Regions from separate parts of the Ligilactobacillus agilis genome, predicted to be linked through region 3. Evidence: predicted binding sites of a transcription regulator. Region 3 holds the regulator's gene; each other region holds the start of a gene.
What was found. Region 3 encodes HrcA, which represses chaperone genes, less so after heat shock. Its sites were predicted from a motif close to TTAGCACTCNNNNNNNNNGAGTGCTAA; they were not measured.
Positions count from the first base shown of each region.

Region 1: a site for HrcA is predicted at 3,759-3,785, ahead of N4597_RS10395 (Hsp20/alpha crystallin family protein). Genes of this name have one in related genera too.
Region 2: a site for HrcA is predicted at 2,101-2,127, ahead of clpP (ATP-dependent Clp endopeptidase proteolytic subunit ClpP). Genes of this name have one in related genera too.

Region 1 is NZ_CP104397.1:2,085,648-2,092,164, forward strand. It holds gene N4597_RS10365 (hypothetical protein) at 1-299, opposite strand, end outside; gene N4597_RS10370 (hypothetical protein) at 528-1,241, opposite strand; gene N4597_RS10375 (hypothetical protein) at 1,261-1,986, opposite strand; gene N4597_RS10380 (hypothetical protein) at 2,000-2,830, opposite strand; gene N4597_RS10385 (hypothetical protein) at 2,935-3,204, opposite strand; gene N4597_RS10390 (garvicin Q family class II bacteriocin) at 3,215-3,400, shown strand; gene N4597_RS10395 (Hsp20/alpha crystallin family protein) at 3,823-4,257, shown strand; gene N4597_RS10400 (hypothetical protein) at 4,456-4,974, shown strand; gene N4597_RS10405 (L-lactate MFS transporter) at 5,172-6,353, shown strand.
Region 2 is NZ_CP104397.1:535,236-541,752, reverse strand. It holds gene rpoN (RNA polymerase factor sigma-54) at 1-1,197, opposite strand, end outside; tRNA gene N4597_RS02605 (tRNA-Arg) at 1,271-1,342, shown strand; gene clpP (ATP-dependent Clp endopeptidase proteolytic subunit ClpP) at 1,474-2,064, opposite strand; gene whiA (DNA-binding protein WhiA) at 2,179-3,108, opposite strand; gene N4597_RS02590 (gluconeogenesis factor YvcK family protein) at 3,130-4,128, opposite strand; gene rapZ (RNase adapter RapZ) at 4,125-5,009, opposite strand; gene N4597_RS02580 (S-ribosylhomocysteine lyase) at 5,152-5,622, opposite strand; gene uvrA (excinuclease ABC subunit UvrA) at 5,684-6,517, opposite strand, start outside.
Region 3 is NZ_CP104397.1:1,316,291-1,322,807, reverse strand. It holds gene feoB (ferrous iron transport protein B) at 1-943, opposite strand, end outside; gene N4597_RS06555 (FeoA family protein) at 940-1,422, opposite strand; gene N4597_RS06550 (helix-turn-helix transcriptional regulator) at 1,710-1,925, shown strand; gene N4597_RS06545 (hypothetical protein) at 1,906-2,691, shown strand; gene N4597_RS06540 (histidine phosphatase family protein) at 2,734-3,402, opposite strand; gene hrcA (heat-inducible transcriptional repressor HrcA) at 3,604-4,641, shown strand; gene grpE (nucleotide exchange factor GrpE) at 4,659-5,228, shown strand; gene dnaK (molecular chaperone DnaK) at 5,257-6,517, shown strand, end outside.

The sequences.
Region 1 (6,517 bases), 770 kb from region 3:
AACAACTTGCCATAATACTGGACCTTGTAACCACTCATCCCTATTACTAGTTCCCCTACCCGGGTTGACTTACTGTTGATGAACATGTTAACAACGCTCAGCGCATTAATCGCAGTAAAACTTAGCAAAGTTATTACCACTAACGTTAGCAACTGCTCGGGACTAAGGTTGAGCTTTGCAGGTAGTAGTAATGACAATGCTCCTTCCATTGATAACGGCCAGACAAAAGTCGTCCAAAATAAGGCTCGTTTCATAAGGTGGTTAATTTCAAACCGTGCAACTTTAAAATACTTTTTCATCTTCATCCATCTCCCTTTATTAGGTTAGCACCACTCATCAAATAAAAGGTCACTTTGTCCTAAAAGGATACTTTATCGTCCTAAACGCAATTAGGACAAAAAAAATAACCCCCACTAGAATGGGAGTCATCTTCAGTAAGCGCAAATGTTTAGGAAAATAAACTGTTATTTCATTGCCCACTTAATACACTCAGACACTAAGCTTAAGTCTTTTGTTAAACCTAACCGTCAAACATTCAGATAATACACTATTAATCCGAGCACCATGTAAAATAAAGTCCACGTCACCAAATTAGCCCCGAGATAATGGCGATATTTCACCAAATACTCGGCGCCAACTGTCCGATAATAGTGCCAAAACGTCCTTACCCTACGAAATAATAACAAACTAAAGATTAGCCCTATTATTATTTCGCAAATCGCCAAAATACTGATAGCATTTAAATCTAAATATACTGTAGCAGTTAGCATTAATAGTCCCAGTGGTAATAGATTACAGAGACATACATAGTCTGTTAATCGCAAAATAAGTGGCTGTTGTTCTATCTTCTTTAGTCCTGGTGAATATTGAGGAAGTTTTTGTAAAGATATCGTAGCTGGTATTAAGTATAAAGGTTGCTGTAAAGAAAATAACACTAAAATCAAGTAACCCCAAAATGGTAGCGTAGAAAAATACCAAAATGCCCAGCTTATTATTACTAAAAATACCAAGTAAAAACCAGTAAGCAACCAACTATAACTTTTTCTAGTAACCAACCACTTTCTAACACTAGCTTGGACCTTAGCCTTATATAATAATTCTTCCTCTGTTTGTTTCCGAACTCTTTTTTGAACCAATCTTTTAACAAGTAAAGCTACTCTTGTCAAAAGTTCACTACCGATAAAAATAATCGCCATCAAACCAGCAATAAGCAAAATCTTTTCAGCTAAAAGAAATGTCATTAAACCACCTCAATTCTTCTTATAATGGTACGTAGGTAAGAAATATCAGTAACATTATATATAATAATCCCCAATTTATAACTCGTGCTACTAAATATCTACGCCAATAAATTACATATTTGGGGTTTTCTTTGTTCAAAGCGTTAACCAGCAATCGAAGTCTATGTAGAAAGGAAAGACTAAAATACAAGCCTAAGAACAACTCGGCCAAACCTATAGCAAGATAAACTATTAGTTCAAATAAATTAAATGGATGAACTTGCAAAGTAGCTTGAACGGTTGCATATATTAAGGTTGCACCAATAATCACACCATTGCATAAAAAACAATAATTATAATAACCAAAAACAAAGGGTTGTTTTCTTACATTCCAAATAATTTTTACGTAATTAGGCAATTTATGAAATGCCACTTTAGCCGGAGTCAAATGAAAATTAGTTTGAATTATAAAAAATAACAAAAATACATACACCCAAGCAGGAGGAGCCGCAGTCTGACATAAAATCAGTCCCAATAAAGTCATGGCTACTGTGGTTACAATTAACCAGCGCCAGCTGTACTTCTTTTTATTAGCATAACCTACTGCTAGTTGCTTGATACTTTCTTCCTCACTTCTCGGAAGAATTTTCATTGAAAAACGTTGAATACCAATAAGGATACGACCAACTAGTACATCCCCCAATAAAATTACTATTGATAGAACTAAGCTAGCCCAAAATAAATTGCTATTACTTATATACGCCAAAATTTCACCCTCTTTACATAAATAAAATTATCCCCAATATCACGTAAACTATCATATAGTCGCTAGCTTTAAGCAAAATCGATTTTTTAAAACTCATTTCTGCCTGTTTTCCTAGCAACGATAATCTTTTTAAGATAGCTTTTAGCCTTTTAACCTGCAATAATACTCCTATTAATCCTAAAAGAATAGCAGCTATTCCTAGAAACATGTCTGTTATACCAACATCAAAACCGGCCACCATCAGAGTTTCTGCTTGCAAATTGCTAATTAATAAACCAGCCCCTACCCACAATAAATTAATCATTAAAAGTAGCGGTAGCCCTGGAACTAAAAAAAAGCTTCCTTTGTCTATTAGATAGCTTCCAAGGTTTGCCCTAATTTTCATAACCTTATAATCAATTAAACTTCCTACCACTACATATACCAAGGGTAAAAATATCCCTGCTAATAACTGATTTTGTAGCTCTATTAAACCAGAGCTAAAACTGAAACCAACAATTAAATGACCCGTAATATCTAATAAATATAATTTTCTTAATCGATTTTGCGTCACCATCTCTTTTTTGGATACTAGCTGAGAATTATACAACTGTATATTTTTCACAAATTTAATCAGCCAAGCAGTTATTTTAGCCCTCAAAAAGCCCTTATCACCATTTAAAGTTTTTGCTAATTCTTCATTACTATCATCCAGTATAGAAAATTCTACCGGCGTTTTCTTAGCATTATTCATCAAAACTCTAACTATAACACAGAAAAAGAAATAACCAATTAGGGTAATTCCGATAAATTTTAAAAACATTTTACTAAGTAGATAAATCTCTACTGCTTGTTCAAGCCTCATAATATCCCCCCAGAAATTTATTTATCTAAGTAAGCATAACACCGCCATTAATCAATATCAAAAAACACCAACCCGGTCATACGACCACTGTTGGTGTCAGTTAACTACACTTCTTTATTGGCGAAAACCCACATGCCTAAGGCTAAGAAGACGGTAGTATAGGCCAGGCTGCCCCAAAGTAGTTGGTTAGTTGTCAGGTGAGTAATGTTGGCAAAAGTCGGAGCAACTAATTGGTTGCCGTAATTGGTGAAATTAAGCGGGTTCCACTTGAGAAACTCCCACTTTCTAAGCAAGATTTCCATGACATTTCCAATTAAGGTTACGGCCAAGTAGGTTAAAGTCCCCACCATAATAGCTGCACTACTCTTTTTCATCAAAGCGGCAATCAGAAACTCAGGTTACTGTGAACCTGTATACTATGGAGCTAATGGATATTCTTGTAGATATAGTAACGGCAAGTGGGATTATAAAGTTACTAAAACAGCTGCGCAGGCTGTAGGTGGTGTCATGGCTAAAGGGTGGATTGGTTCTCTCGGAGGTTCTTACTACCAACCTGGTTATAGGGGGTAATTAGATGACCAAGGTAACGAAAACAGAGATTATGAACGAAGTGTACGACTTGATTTTGAATGCCAATGTGACTCAAGACGAACGGGCCATTTTGGTGAACTTTTAAAATAGGGTTACTGACAAGAATTTTGCTAATGAATTGATGGGCTTGGCGGCTGGGCTAAGGCAGCTAGGCATCAAGAATTTAGCGTGCAAAAGAAAATGAGTCTGGAAACTAGTGCTTTTTATAAAAAGATTGCAGATTATGGGCAACGAGAGTTAAATTGGGCGCGCGGCTTGGCCATGACTGGCGTAATATTTTAAGTTAATCATGCTAGCCAAAAACTTTTAAGGCGGCTAAAAATAATAGGGCTTTTTGTTAGCATTTTGGTGTAAATGGGACTAAGATATAGTTGTAAGGATAAAGAAAGGAAGTCTTTGATATGGCAAATGAATTAAATAACCGTTTTAACGAGTTGATGAAGGGCGGCGATGACTTCTTCAGTAATCTCGGTCGTTCATTCTTTAATGGCTTTGATGATTCATTTAAGGAAATGAAGACTGATATTTCAGAGAGCGATACTGCTTATACGGTCGCAGTTGATCTTCCTGGGGTAGATAAAAAGGACATTGACATTGACTTCAAGGACAATGCTTTGACAATCTCTGCAAAGCGGGACTCCTTCAGTGATGAAAGTGATGCAAAGGGCAATCTCCTTTCAAGTGAACGGTCATACGGTCGCTTTACCCGCCAATATCAATTCCCTAACGTAGATAAGGACAAGATTTCTGCTAAGTATGAAGCCGGGGTCTTAACCGTTACCTTACCTAAGACGGCTGAAGAAATTTCTAATAGCCACAAGATTGAGATTGAGTAATTGATGAATCCCTCCTAAACGAGTTGGACTAGCTTGCTAGTCTTCCCTAAAATAACCGGTATGCTAATAGCAATGCCGGTTATTTTTTTGACCAAATCTAATGTGTTTCATGTGAAACAGTCTTTGATTGTTTTCTAATTTAAATAACGGTATAATGCAATTAAAATTTAATTTAAAATTAATCAAGGTGGAATTCATATGTACAAAGATAAGCGGATTATCCAGCGTCCTTACTTCACTTCCCGTTCTTGGGCGGCCCTTATTTTTGCCGCCCTCTTGCTTATTCGGATTACCAGTATCAGTTTAACCGCCCTTTATAACACCCAGGCCGACTTTGTTTACCAGCTTACCTTCCAAAGCTTGTGGTACCTTAGCTCGCTTGGCTTAACCTTGGGGCTTAGTTTCTTATTTGTTTACCTCTTTGATATTCAACTGCGCTTTGCTAGCCTCTTTCGCCTTTACTTTGTTTCACGTAGCCCCTACCTTGGCGCCTGCCTGCTAGAATTGCTGGCCCTTTTAATAAAGAAGCAAGCTTTGACAGCGGCGACTAACCTATCTATTGGGGCGGGCGGCATCGTGCTTAGTTGTTGCTACTTGGCTTGGTTAAACAGGCGGGAAGCCTACCTAACTACTAACCAAAATTTCAAATTAGTGATTGCCACGGGTACCTTTCAGCTCTTCAGTCTCCTGCCCGAGTTTTTACAAGTCTTCAGTTAAAAAATTCTAGCAGAAAATAGATTGCGTCAGATCCATTTCTGTGTTAAGCTTTGTTTATCGAATGATTATAGTTTAACTAACTAATAACGTTCGTGTTTTAAAAGAGAGAAGAAAGTTTTTTAGCAGAAGGGACGTAGTTTAACTTGAAAAAGACGAATCGTTATGTTGTTGCTACCGCTGGGGTTGTGTTACACCTAATGATTGGCTCGGTTTATGCTTGGAGTGTCTATAGCAACCCCATCGTAGCCGAAACTGGCTGGTCAGAATCAGCGGTCTCATTTGCCTTTAGTATTGCCATCCTCTTTTTAGGGATGTCAGCTGCCTTTATGGGACGCTTAGTTGAGAAATTAGGCCCCCGTGTAACTGGAACCATTTCCGCTATCTGTTACGGAACAGGTACTATCTTAACTGGACTTGCGATCCACTCCCACCAATTATGGTTACTCTACCTTGCTTACGGAGTAATCGGTGGGCTTGGCTTGGGATCTGGATACGTAACTCCCGTTTCAACCATTATTAAGTGGTTCCCAGACAAGCGCGGTTTGGCAACTGGTTTAGCCATCATGGGCTTTGGTTTTGCTGCCATGCTTACTAGTCCAATTGCCCAAAGATTAATCGCTGGCGTTGGTATTTCCAACACCTTCTATATCCTCGGGTTAGTCTACTTTACTGTCATGATTATTTCGGCACAATTTATCAAGAAGCCCCAAGCAGGGGAATTACCTGCCGCTGCAGTGGCTAAAACCAACGCTACTAGTTTGACTGGCGGCCAACAACTAACAGCTAACCAAGCACTTAAGACTAAGTCATTTTACTTCTTATGGTTCATGTTCTTCATCAACATCACTTGCGGTATCGGATTGGTATCAGCAGCTTCACCAATGGCCCAATCCATGACTGCCATGACCGCCGGGGCTGCCGCTGTCATGGTCGGAGTTATCGGGCTCTTCAACGGGTTTGGACGCCTAATTTGGGCTACCCTTTCCGATTTTATCGGCCGGCCGCTAACTTTTAGCTTAATTTTCTTGGTGGATATCATGATGTTAGCAGCTATGCTCTTCTTCCACGTTCCATTCGTCTTTGTCGTGGCACTCTGCCTCCTTCTTTCTTGCTACGGGGCTGGTTTCTCAGTTATTCCAGCTTACCTAAGCGATGTTTTTGGGACTAAGGAACTCGGAGCTATCCACGGTTACATCCTTACAGCTTGGGGCGTAGCCGGGATGGTGGGTCCAGTCTTACTTTCCTTTACCCATGAATTACTAGGGACATACACGGTAACCTTGATTACCTTCATCTTGATTGATTTAATTGCCTTTATCATCTCCTTTGTCATCCAAAAGGATTTCGTTAAAGTAAGTCAAGGTGCCACTGAAAAATAATTATCAATTCGGACTTAACTGTTAGCGCAGTTAAGTCTTTTTTATAATCAACGAGGACCTCTCCCCTGTTATGACAACTGATATTTTAGCCGGTCATTTTTACGATGCCAACTACAAAAGGAGTAAATAATTCCCCTTTTTCGGTGTATAATTAACCCTAAGAA
Region 2 (6,517 bases), 780 kb from region 3:
ATCAGATAGGGGCTTGCGCTTGTCCTCATTAGCAACCAGCTCGCTAATATACTTATGAACATCATCGCTACTTACAGCCTCGCCCGTTTCAGTTTGATAATTGACCGCCTGTGAGAAGAAGTGTTTCAGTTCAAAGGTCCCAAAACTAGTCTGCATGTATTTACCGTTAACCGCCCGGCTGATGGTTGATTCATGCAGCTGTAACTTGTGGGCAACATCCCTTAATAAGAGTGGCTTTAAGGGGTGTTCATCTTTTATAAAGAAATCCCTTTGATAGTCAACAATTTCTTGGCCCACCCGCAAAAGCGTCTGCCCTCTTTGGAGCAAGTCATTATATAGGTGTTCATATTCCTTTTGTTTTTGGGCTAGATACTTTTTGACCTCCTGGTCATCTTGTTTGGCTAAGCGATCATAGTATGACTGTTTGAATTCAAGCTGGGGTTGCGTATACTTGGTTGTTTTTAATTCCAGCTGTTGGTTCGTTTCAATCAAGATTAAATCAGGAATTATGTAACCCACTTGGTCTTGGTCATAGGCGGCTCCTGGCGCAGGAGACAAGGTCCTAACGTAATCAAATACCGTCTGAATCTCTGCTAGCCTTACCCCTAATTTTTTCGCAATTTGTTCCCACTTCCGGTCTGCGAAGGCTTCAAACTCGTTTTTAATCACTTGCTGGGCTAACTTGGGAGCATGGGCATCATTTTCAATTTGAAGCAACAAACATTCCTGTAAATTACGCGCCCCCACTCCCGGCGGATCTAAACGTTGCAGTAAAGTCAAAGCATCTAGTAAGGTAATTTCGCTAACTCCTTGTTCTTTGCTAACGGTCTTTAAATCTAACCGGAGGTAGCCGTTAGAATCTAAATGCTCTAACAAATAGATGACCCACTTCCTAATTGGCGTTGCACGCATGGTTAGGTGAATCTGATCCAACAAATACTCAAACAGTGACTGTTGCTTACGCACACTGGTATAAGTTTGCCAATCATCCTTAGATTCAGTGCCAGCCTGTGAGGAATTATAGTTGGTAGCTAAATTGACACTGATAAAAGGGTTATCTAATTCCTGTTGCTTAAGGTAAGCTTGTAAATCTTCAGCATTGTAGCGTAATACTTGAATTGACTGTTGCATCCGCTGCGTCATCGCTAGTTTTTGCACCTGTCTTTGCTCTTGACTAAAGCCTTGTTCTAGGGCCATTAAAATTCCTCCAAAAAAAATTTATTTTTATACTTGTAATTTTACATGACTTACGATAATATAATAAGAGTACGCGCCGCTAGTGTAATGGATAGCACGCAAGATTCCGGTTCTTGAAATGAGGGTTCGACTCCCCCGTGGCGCATAACTCAGGCTAGCAGTAAGTGCTAGCCTTTTTTATTAACTTAGATATTATACCATATAAAACGCTTAACAAAAAGTTGGGCCTAAAAAAGACGCGGACTAAATTAGCCCGCGTCTTTTTTAACCTAAAGCTTAAGCTTTTTTCTTGTTCTTCATGATTCCGTCAATCAATCCATAGTCTACCGCTTGTTGAGCTGTCATGAAGTTATCACGTTCAGTATCTTTATTGATAGTTTCAATGTCTTGGCCTGAACCATCAGCTAAAATTTGGTTAATCAACTTTCTTGTCTTCAAAATGTGTTCGGCTGCAATTTGAATTTCAGTTGATTGCCCTTGGGCTCCACCTAGTGGTTGGTGAATCATAATTTCAGAGTTAGGTAAAGCAAAGCGCTTGCCCTTAGTCCCGGCTGTTGCAAGCACAGAGGCCATCGAAGCAGCCATTCCCATTACGATTGTTTGCACGTCAGCATTGACAAAGTTCATGGTATCGTAAATAGCTAATCCAGCTGAAACAGAGCCACCTGGAGAATTAATGTACATGTAAATGTCTTTTTCAGGGTCTTGGGCATCTAAGAACAAAAGCTGCGCAATGATTGCGTTAGCCATGTCGTCATTAACTTCCCCAGAAACCATAATAATTCGATCTTTTAATAAACGTGAATAAATATCATAGGCACGTTCACCTTGTGATGATTGTTCAATAACTGTTGGAACTAAATTCATAGTGAGAAACCTCCCAGTATTTTTATCCGTCATGTTTTAGCACTCTCATGACTTTACTGCTAGTTTAATACATTGGTCAAAGAACGTCAAACTTTTTGACCACTTGCTTGAACATTAATTTACCTGCAATTTTTGGGCAAATTCATTTATCTTACGTAGGCGGTGGTTCACGCCGGATTTAGAGATAGGCCCTCCTGCCACCAACTCACCCAATTCCTTTAACGACACCTCTGGGTGGGCCTTTCTTGCCTGGGCTACCGCTTGTAACTTATCCGGCAACTTACTGAGCCCGACCGTCCGCTCAATATAATCAATATTTTCAATCTGTTTTCGCGCCGCGTCGGCAACTTTATTCATATTAGCCGTTTCACAGTTAACAATCCGGTTAACCGAATTGCGCATATCCCGGACAATCCTAATATCCTCGAACTTCAACATGGAATTAGTCGCCCCGATTAAGGATAAGAAGTCAGCGATTTTTTCAGCTTCCTTTAGGTAGGTAATATAGCCGCTACGCCGCTCCGTTTTCCTGGCGTTTAAACCATAGCGATTCATCATTTCGCAAATAGTATTATTGTGGTCTTCGTACAAGGAATAAATTTCTAAATGATAACGACTTGTTTCCGGATTATTAACCGAACCTGCTGCCAAAAAAGCTCCCCGTAAATAAGAGCGGACCTTCGCATCATCATCTAAGAATTTCAGCGGGACTGTCTCCTTAATCTGAAATCCATCCAAGATATCCAGGTCCTTTAAAACATGGTCAGACCCCGTCTTTAAGCGCACGATATAAAGATTATTCTTTTTTAACTTCATCTTGCGTCTGACCAATAGCTCACTATCAATATCATAGAACTGTTTCAATAACTTATAAATTCGCCGGGCAATTGCCGGATTTTCCGTTTGAACATTGAGCACAAATTTATGGTTATAGATTCCCAAAGAGCCATTCATCCGGATTAAGGCCATCAATTCAGCCTTGGCATTTCCAAAATGGACCTCAAGCATCGTTAATTCTTTTTTTACTTCACTTGCATACGACATTTACTGCTCTAGCCTTCCTTCCTAAACAGGCAATTGGCCAATCAGCCGCATTAACTCCTCTACTACCTTATCGCCATCATGAAATACCCCGTGGTCCCGTAGTAAAAGGAAATTGTCGGAAATCACCCGGCAGCCCTGGTCTCGTAACCCCTTAAAATCATAGCGGACTTGGTAGAGGTACTCATCATATTTTTGCCTGTCCATATAATCTGTTGGTACTGGTTCCGTATTAACCAATACCGTGTTAATAAATTTTTTATTCAAATGCTGGTTTAAGACCCTAACATGGTCTGCATCGCTAAACCGTTCTGTTTCACCCTTTTGGGTCATGATATTACAGATATACACCACTTCAGCCTGGGTTTCACAAACCGCTTGCCCCACGTTGCTAATCATTAAGTTGGGCAAAATGCTGGTAAATAAACTGCCCGGTCCTAAAACAATCTGGTCCGCCTCCATGATGGCTTGAATTACTTCTGGACGCGCCTCAGGAAGGGAATCATCCCCCGTAGTTACCCAAACATCGGTGATAGTCTTACCCGCGGCGGTAATCTCAGCTTCACCAGAAATCACCGCCCCATCACTAAAACGGGCGTTTAAAACCAAGGGGATATTAGCAGCGGGATAAACATGCCCGTCAACTTTCATCATTTCTGACAATTCTTGGACAGAGCTAAAAATATCCCCCTGTTTCATCTCGGATAAAGCGGCAATCACCAGGTTACCAATTGCGTGTCCCGAAAAGAATTGATCCTTTGACTCAAACCGATACTGAAAAATATCCTTGTAAACCTGGGGTAAGTTTGAAAGGGAGACCAAGACATTACGAATGTCACCGGGCGGAACCACGTTAATATAATCGCGGATAATTCCAGAAGAACCTCCATCATCTGCGACCGTTACTACCGCGGTGATATCTGCATTTTCCTTATGCAAGCTATTTAAAATCACAGGCAAGCCTGTCCCGCCACCAATCACCACAATCTTAGGCCGCTTACGTTTGCTTGTAAATTTTGTCATGAGCGGTTAACACTTTCCTTTCGTTTATTCATATCACGGTGTGAAATTCTGACAGGATAGTTAGCCGCTAACGCCTTGCCAATCCTTTCAGCCAATGCTACAGACCGGTGTTGTCCCCCCGTACAACCGATTGCAATCGTCACACTAGATTTTCCTTCACGTTTATACCCTGGTAAAACTGTTTCTAACACCTTAATAAAACTTTGATAAAATTCTTCCGTTGTATCAGAGTTCATGACATACTCACTTACTGCTTGGTCTAAACCGGTCTTATTACGTAATTCAGCAACATAATAAGGGTTAGGCAAGAAGCGGACGTCCATCACAATGTCAGCGTCAATTGGCAGCCCATACTTAAAACCAAAAGACATCACCTCAACGTGAAATGACTTCACGTCATTAGTTTCAAAATTGTGGAAAATTTCTTCACGTAATTGGCGAGGTGACAATTTACTGGTATCAATCACCAATTGGGCTTGGGCTTTAATCGTTGCTAACAACTCACGTTCAAGGTGAACCCCATCTAAAATCCGGCCTTCCATTGCAAGGGGATGCGCCCGCCTTGTTTCCTTATACCGTGCCACCAATTCTTCGTCTGAAGAATCTAAAAACAAGATTTTCTTGTGAACAAAGTCCGTTTCGTCCATTTCAGACAACATTTCTCCAATTTCATCATAAAATGCCCGCGAACGCAGGTCGATTACTAGGGCGACCTTTTTAACCTTACCGGACTCTTTAACTAAATCCCAAAATTTAGGTAACAAGCTAGGGGGCATATTATCCACGCAAAAATACCCTAAATCTTCAAATGATTGCATGGCAACCGTCTTACCTGCACCACTCATTCCCGTTACAATTACCAAACTTTGTGTTTCTGTCATTTTAATCACTCCAAATCAAAGCCAATATAAGAATTATACCATACAAGCCGGGTGTTTCTTCAAAAAATAACTATCTTAAAAAAGGTGCCTAACTTCTGAATTTAATCAAAAGCTAAGCACCCCTTAAATTAAGCAGTTGACCCTAGATAACTTTTCTTTCAAATGGGTCAGAAGAAATCCCTTCGGCCAAAATCTTCTTGCACCATTCTTGGGCTGAGAAAAGCGAGTGGTCACGATAATTACCACAAGACTTAATGTCTGTGCCTTGAACATCTTCCCAAGAAGCATTTAAAATGTCGTTCAAGGAAGCCTTCAGAGCTTTTGCAACCTCTACCGTATCATGCTTCCCCCACATAATTAGGTGAAAACCTGTCCGGCAACCAAATGGTGAACAATCAATCACACCCTCCATGTGGTCACGCAAATAACCAGCCAACATGTGTTCAATTGTATGCAACCCTGCTGTAGGAATGGCATTTTCGTTAGGTTGAACCAAGCGCAAATCAAAGTTGGAAATTTCATCACCATGCTTTCCTTGCTCAACCGTAATTAAACGAACATAGGGGGCTTTTACCGCCGTGTGATCTAATGTAAAACTTTCTACTTCAGCCAAAAAAATCACTCCTCTAGTATTGATACTTTTTACTCTAGCACCTTTCCTTAAAATTGCAAGGCTACTGCTCGTCAGTTGGTGTAAAATAGTGGCCCTTTTCTAAGATTGGTTTTAGATACTTACCGGTGTAACTAGCACTAACCTTGACTATTTCCTCAGGACTACCGCAAGCCACGATTGTGCCACCACCAGCACCACCTTCAGGACCAAGGTCAATTAGATAATCTGCCGTTTTAATTACATCTAAGTTATGCTCAATCACTAAGACCGTATTTCCCTTTGAAACTAGGCGCTGCAAGACCTCTAATAGGCGCTTAATATCATCACTATGCAAACCAGTGGTTGGTTCGTCTAAGATATAAAAGGTCTTGCCATTAGACTTACGGTGTAATTCAGAAGCCAACTTCATCCGTTGAGCTTCCCCCCCAGATAGGGTGGTAGCTGGTTGACCCAGGGCCACGTAACCTAACCCTACGTCAACAATCGTCTGCAGTTTGCGTCTTATCTTCGGAATGGCTTCGAAAAATTCCAAGGCCTCTTCAACGGTCATCTCTAAAATTTGGGCAATATTTTTCCCCTTATACTCAACCTCTAGCGTTTCGGAGTTATAGCGACTACCATGACAAACTTCACACGGTACGTAAACGTCCGGCAAGAAGTTCATTTCAATCTTAATGATTCCGTCCCCCTTGCAGGCTTCGCAACGGCCCCCCTTAACATTAAAACTAAAGCGGCCTTTCCCATAGCCCCGTAACTTGGCCTGGTTGGTTTGAGCAAAGAGGGTTCGAATGTCATCAAAAACTCCGGTATAAGTTGCCGGGTTACTCCGTGGTGTCCGCCCAATCGGACTTTGGTCAATATTAATCACCTTTTCGAGCGCTTCAGTTCCAGTGAT
Region 3 (6,517 bases):
GGTAGTTACCGAAGAGTTGGTCGTTAATCCAGTCGGAACCAATTGTGCCCACCGTTTGGATGGAGAGGTAGTAGACGGCCCACATAACTAAAGCAAAGATGGGGAGGGCTAAAAAGCGGTTGGTAACAACAAGGTCAATCTTATCGCTGAGGCTTAACTTGAGGTCGTCCGGATTAATAACGCACATCGAGACAATCTTGGCAATCAAGTCGTAGCGGGCGTTGACCATGATGCTATCACTAGGTTCAGCAAATAGTTTTTCAGCGGTAGCGATAATTTGGGCCAGTTCTGCTTGCTTAGCTTGACTTAAGGCTAGCTGGGTCTGGATGACTTCGTCTTGTTCAAAGAGTTTGATGGCGTAAAAACGTCGTTCGTTAGCCGCTAGCTCGTCTGTAAGCAAGTCCTCAATCATGCTTAAAGCGGATTCGAGCCGTTCATCGTAGCGTGGGTAACTGTATGCCTTAGGTGTGGCCTTAATCTCCTTGAGGAGGTCGGGCAGGTGATCTTTTTTAAGGGCGCTGATGGCTACGACCGGGACCTGCAGTAAGTAGGACAACTTTTGGAGGTTGATTTTTTTGCCACTCTTAGTCAGTAAGTCCAACATATTTAGGCAAATAATAGTTGGTAGACCAGTTTCTAGGAGTTGCAGGCTCAAGTAAAGGTTGCGTTCAATGTTAGTGCTATCGACGATATCGATTACCTTATCGGGGCGTTGGTCAAGTAGGTACTTACGGGCTACGACTTCCTCTAAGGTATAAGGTGACAGGGAATAAATTCCTGGCAAATCAACTAACATAATGTCTGGTTCCTTTTTTAAGACCCCCTCTTTTTTTTCGACGGTAACCCCGGGCCAATTCCCCACGTATTGGCTTGAACCGGTTAGGTGGTTAAAAAGGGTGGTCTTACCACAATTGGGGTTACCCGCTAATGCAATGGTCGTCATGAGATATCCACCTCTTGGACTAGGATTGATTGGGCCTCAAAGTTTCTGATGCTAAGTTTATAGCCCCGTAGGTTTAATTCGAGTGGATCGCCTAGTGGGGCTACCTTGTCAATGGTAACCAGGGTATTTCTAGTTAGGCCCATATCCATCAACCGCTGTCTGACGGCCTTGTCCCCGGTGATTTTGGCTACGAGGCAGGGAGTATGAAGTTTAACCTTGGCCAAAGAAGTCAAGGTTGCCTGGGCTGGGTCGCTAACTGAAGCGACGTAGATACAGGCAGCCATGGAGGCATTAAGTGCTAGTTTTTGCCCTTGAAAAATAATCACCAAGCCACTGTCAGCTTGATTACCACTAAGGACGGTAATAATTTTGCCCCGGGTCATTCCGATTTCGCTCAAGCGCCGACTGAGGGCCTTTTCGCCTTGAATCTTGGTAATAATAAATTTACCTGCATGTTTAGCCATAGCTAATGTTTGCATACTCTCACCTTCATATTCCAATCTCAGCATAGTATTTGCAACTTTAACTTAGCACGCTTTGAAACCCTTTGCAATCATCGGGAAAATAGGTTGTGCGCAACAATCGCCAAGCTTGGGGCTTAGGGTAGGCAATTTTTATTTTTTATAAAGAAAATTTTATGTAAATCATAATATAGAGTTATGCTAAGGGGAATATAAACAACAACCTTGTCACATATAGTTGACATAAATATGAGTTTACGGTAAACTAAGTATGTAAAATATAATTGACATCGAAGTGAGGAACTATGAACAGTAGGGTTAAGGACTACCGGCTAAAGCGGGGCTATTCGCAAGCAAGCCTGGCTTACCAGGTCGGCATCGCCCGCCAAACTTTAAGTATGATAGAAAATGGACGCTATAATCCTAGTTTGGATTTATGTATTCGGTTGGCAGAGGCACTTGAGACGGATTTAAATACCTTATTTTGGAAGGTGGGGAAAGATGATGCTAACAATTTTTAAGTCTTATGGAATTAAGCCACCCTTGGATGAATTTTTTGAGGCGGAGGTTAAAAACTACATTACCGATAGCTACCTATGCTATCTTCAACTGTTACCCCTCTTATTGTTAGGAACAATGGCGCTAGCGGGACTGAAGCCTAACTGGCTAGCTGGATTAAGTCTAGCTGCAGTCGGCATCAACTTGGGATTGATTCTAGCTTTGAGGTCAGTGGTGTCCTGGCGCTACCGGCGCTTGCAAGCGGGCCGACCAGCTTGGCAGTTTACAAGGACCTTTAGGAACAAGACTGCCAAGAAGATGTTTGGGCTACCCAGCCGGTTAGATGAGTTTGAGGCTAACTATCTCACGGACCTCATGGTAAAAGCCAGTGTTAAAACTGAGCTGGGTAACTTAGTGATTACCGGACTGACTATACCTTGTTTAGTAATTTGGCCACAGGTCGCTTGGGGAGGATACCTCATCTTAGTCTTACTGAACTGCATCGTTTTCCAAACAGGGATTCAGCTTAAGGCAGGCGACGCGGGCTTATTAAATGTTAAGCCCACTAGTAAGTATAACCCACCTGCTAAAAAGCCTAATAAGCTGAGGTTGTTAGGCAACTTAGTGGTGATGGGGCTGTTATATTGGGCAGTTGTTGACGGTAAGTTCACCTTAGTGGGTTTACTTGGAACGGGTTGTTACCTCGTTTTAATGGGGGTCTTTTGGTACGGGCTTATTAAAGCTGACCGCAACTTGCAAACCTATGTAGATAAGCATCAGCCAAAGTAAGAAAACAACCGGTCTTTAGGATTAACTAAAGGCCGGTTGTTTTTAGTATTCTTCTCCGTCAAGGTAGTGGTTGTAGTAACTAACCTTGACGTCAGTGGCGGTGATTTCAAGCTTAGTGACTGCGCCGTTTTTAGGGCCGAGGTTATAGGCACCCAGTTCGGGGGCAAAGTGGTCAACTAAACTCCGGGTAGTTAGGCTGTGGCTGACCAAAAGTAGTTTTTGGCCGTCAGTGTGGTTTTGTCTGAGGTAATCAATCCCAGCGTTAAGCCGTTGCCAGTAGGCCGCGTCTGATTCGGCGTCACCGAAAGGATCGGCTTGGTGTAAGAAATCCCGGGTTTGCGCAAAAGAATAGTCCCGTAAAATATCATTGTAGGTCCTGGTTCCGTGGTTAGCACCAGCGATTAGCCAAACTTGGCTAGCATCAGCGGCTTCAAAGTAACCAAACCCTTGCTCCTTAAAGTAGGTTAAGGGGGCCGCCTTTAAGTTAGGGGTGTGGTGGTTAGCCTTAAGAATAAAGCCACTCGTCCTAATAGTCCGCATGGTGTTAGTGTGGTAAGCAGCATCGAACTTAATGTCAGCCAGGTGGCGTCCCGCTAGCCGTGCGTCTTCAATTCCCTTTTCGGTTAGGGGAGAGTCGCACCAACCTTGTAGGCGGTTATAACGATTTAACATAGTTTGGCCGTGACGGACCATATAAACTGTAATTGCCATAAAATCTTCCTATCTTTTTTTACTTATTCCTATCTTAACATGGAAAAATTACCGCGCCAAAAATTTTTTTAGCACTTTAAAGACGAAAGTGCTAAAAAAGTGGTAAAAATCCTTGACCTAACAAATAAAGTCGTGTATATTAATAATTGTTCTTAGCACTTAAATGTTGCGAGTGCTAAGAGAGAAACAGAGGTGATTGTGGTGTTAACGGACAGACAGCTTTTGATTTTAGAAGCGATTATCCGAGATTACACTGAGATTGGACAGCCAATTGGCTCGAAGGCATTGCAAGAACAATTACCTATTCATGTGAGTTCGGCAACGATTCGTAATGAGATGGCCGTGTTAGAACACCAAGGTTATATCACCAAGGAGCACTCAAGTTCTGGCCGGGTCCCATCTCTAAAGGGATACCGCTATTACGTTGACAATATTGTTAAGCCAGCTAAGCTAGACAAGCAGTCACTTAAAAGTATCCGCAATTCCTTTGGAAATGAGTTTTTGAAGGTTGATGAAATTGTCGCAACTTCCGCCAAAATTCTGTCTGACTTGACTAGCTATACGGCGATTATGTTAAAGCCGGATAGCACTGATTTAAGGTTGGAAGGGTTTCGGATGGTACCGATTGGTCACCAACAGGTAATGGTAATTTTAGTTGCCAGTGACGGGACGGTTGAAAGTCAAATTTTTAACATTCCACCAGAAATTAGTGGAGACGAGCTTGAAGCAGTGATGCGCTTGATTAATGACCAAGTAGTAGGTCTACCTTTGAATCAAGTGATTGCCAAGCTTCATGCCACCTTGCCGCTACTGACCCGTTACCTCCAGCAACCTGCTGGCTTTTTAGATGTTTTTGGCAACGTCTTAGACAAGGCTGTCAAAGAACAAGTCTATGTCTCCGGTCGCATGAATCTTTTGAATTTTGCTCACGATAATAACGTTGAGCAGTTAAAGTCACTGTATTCATTAGTTAACCAGGTTCCTAACATTAGTGACTTGGTTGATAATGACAAGGGCATTTCAGTTAGATTTGGCGATGAGTTAACTAATAAGTTACTGTTAGATTATAGCTTAGTCTCAGCAACTTATGACGATGGCCACAACGGGCAAGGATTGATTGCCATTTTGGGGCCAACTAACATGCCGTATGCCAAGATGATTGGCCTACTTGGGGCATTTAGAAAAGAGTTAACCGCCAGGTTGATTGATTATTACCAAAATTTTGATAATTTTAATTAGAGAAAAGGGGTGTTCAAGTGGCTGAAAAAAATGAAGAACTTAAGCAAACTGAAGAAGCTAAGCAAGCAGAAGCGACAGAAGCTACTGAAAAGCCAACCCAAGCAGAAGCTAAGGAAGATTCAGTAGCAAAGGCTGAAGCTAAGATTAAAGACTTGCAAGCTAAGCTTGATGAAATGGAAGATAAGTACCTCCGCTCCCAAGCAGAGATGGCTAACATGACGAACCGCTTCAAAAAAGAGCAGGCGAGTCTGTTGAAATACGCCGGTCAAAGTATGGCGACCGCAATCTTGCCGGCCATGGATAACTTAAGTCGGGCCTTAGAAATTGAAGTTGACGATGAAGCGTCTAAGCAATTGAAGAAAGGTGTCGAGATGGTTGCCCAAAATATCGAAGCGGCCTTGAAGGAAAACGAGGTCACTAAGATTGAAGCTTTGGGTAAACCTTTCGACCCAACCTTACACCAAGCTGTTCAAACGGTTCCGGTCGAAGAAGGACAAACACCTGAAACGGTTGTTCAAGTCTTTCAAGAAGGCTATATGCTAAAAGACCGGGTATTGCGGCCAGCAATGGTGGTTGTAGCTCAATAAATTTTATAATAAAGAGGTTGAATAAATAATGGCTAAAATTATTGGTATTGACTTAGGGACAACTAACTCAGCTGTGGCTGTCCTTGAAGGTAAAGAAGCAAAAATTATTACAAACCCAGAAGGTAACCGGACAACTCCATCCGTTGTGTCCTTCAAGAATGGGGAAACTCAAGTTGGGGAAGTTGCTAAGCGTCAAGCAATCACTAACCCAGATACAATCTCATCCATCAAACGTCACATGGGTGAAGCTGGATACAAGGTTGACGTTAACGGCAAGTTTTACACTCCTCAAGAAATTTCTGCGATGATTTTGCAATACATCAAAGATTACGCAGAAAGTTACTTAGGTGAAGAAGTAACCCAAGCAGTTATCACTGTTCCTGCTTACTTCAACGACTCCCAACGTCAAGCTACTAAGGATGCTGGTAAGATTGCCGGTTTAACAGTTGAACGGATTGTTAACGAACCAACTGCTGCCGCTTTAGCTTACGGTTTGGATAAGACTGACAAAGATGAAAAGATCTTGGTCTTTGACCTTGGTGGTGGGACTTTTGATGTGTCCATCCTTGAATTAGGTGACGGGGTCTTCGAAGTACTTTCAACTAATGGTGATACTCACCTTGGTGGGGATGACTTCGATAACGCCATCATCGACTGGTTAGTAGCTAACTTCAAGTCAGAAAACGGAATTGACTTATCAAGCGACAAGATGGCAATGCAACGCTTGAAGGATGCAGCAGAAAAGGCTAAGAAGGACCTTTCTTCAGCTAGCCAAGCTCAAATTTCCTTACCATTTATCACAGCCGGTGCTAACGGCCCACTTCACTTGGAAACAACCTTAACTCGGGCTCAATTCAACCAATTAACAGAAGAATTGGTTGAAAGAACTAAGATTCCTGTTCGCAACGCCTTGAAGGATGCCGGTTTGACTAACGCCGACATCGACGAAGTAATCTTAGTTGGTGGTTCTACACGGATTCCAGCTGTGCAAGAAGCTGTTGAAGCCGAAACTGGTCACAAGCCAAACCAATCAGTTAACCCTGATGAAGCCGTAGCCTTAGGGGCTGCTATCCAAGGTGGGGTTATCACTGGGGATGTTAAAGATGTGGTCTTACTTGATGTTACCCCATTATCACTTGGGATTGAAACAATGGGTGGGGTCTTCACTAAGTTGATTGACCGCAACACTACAATTCCAACATCTAAGTCCCAAGTCTTCTCAACTGCTGCTGATAACCAACCAGCCGTGGACATTCACGTTTTACAAGGTGAACGCCCAATGGCAGCTG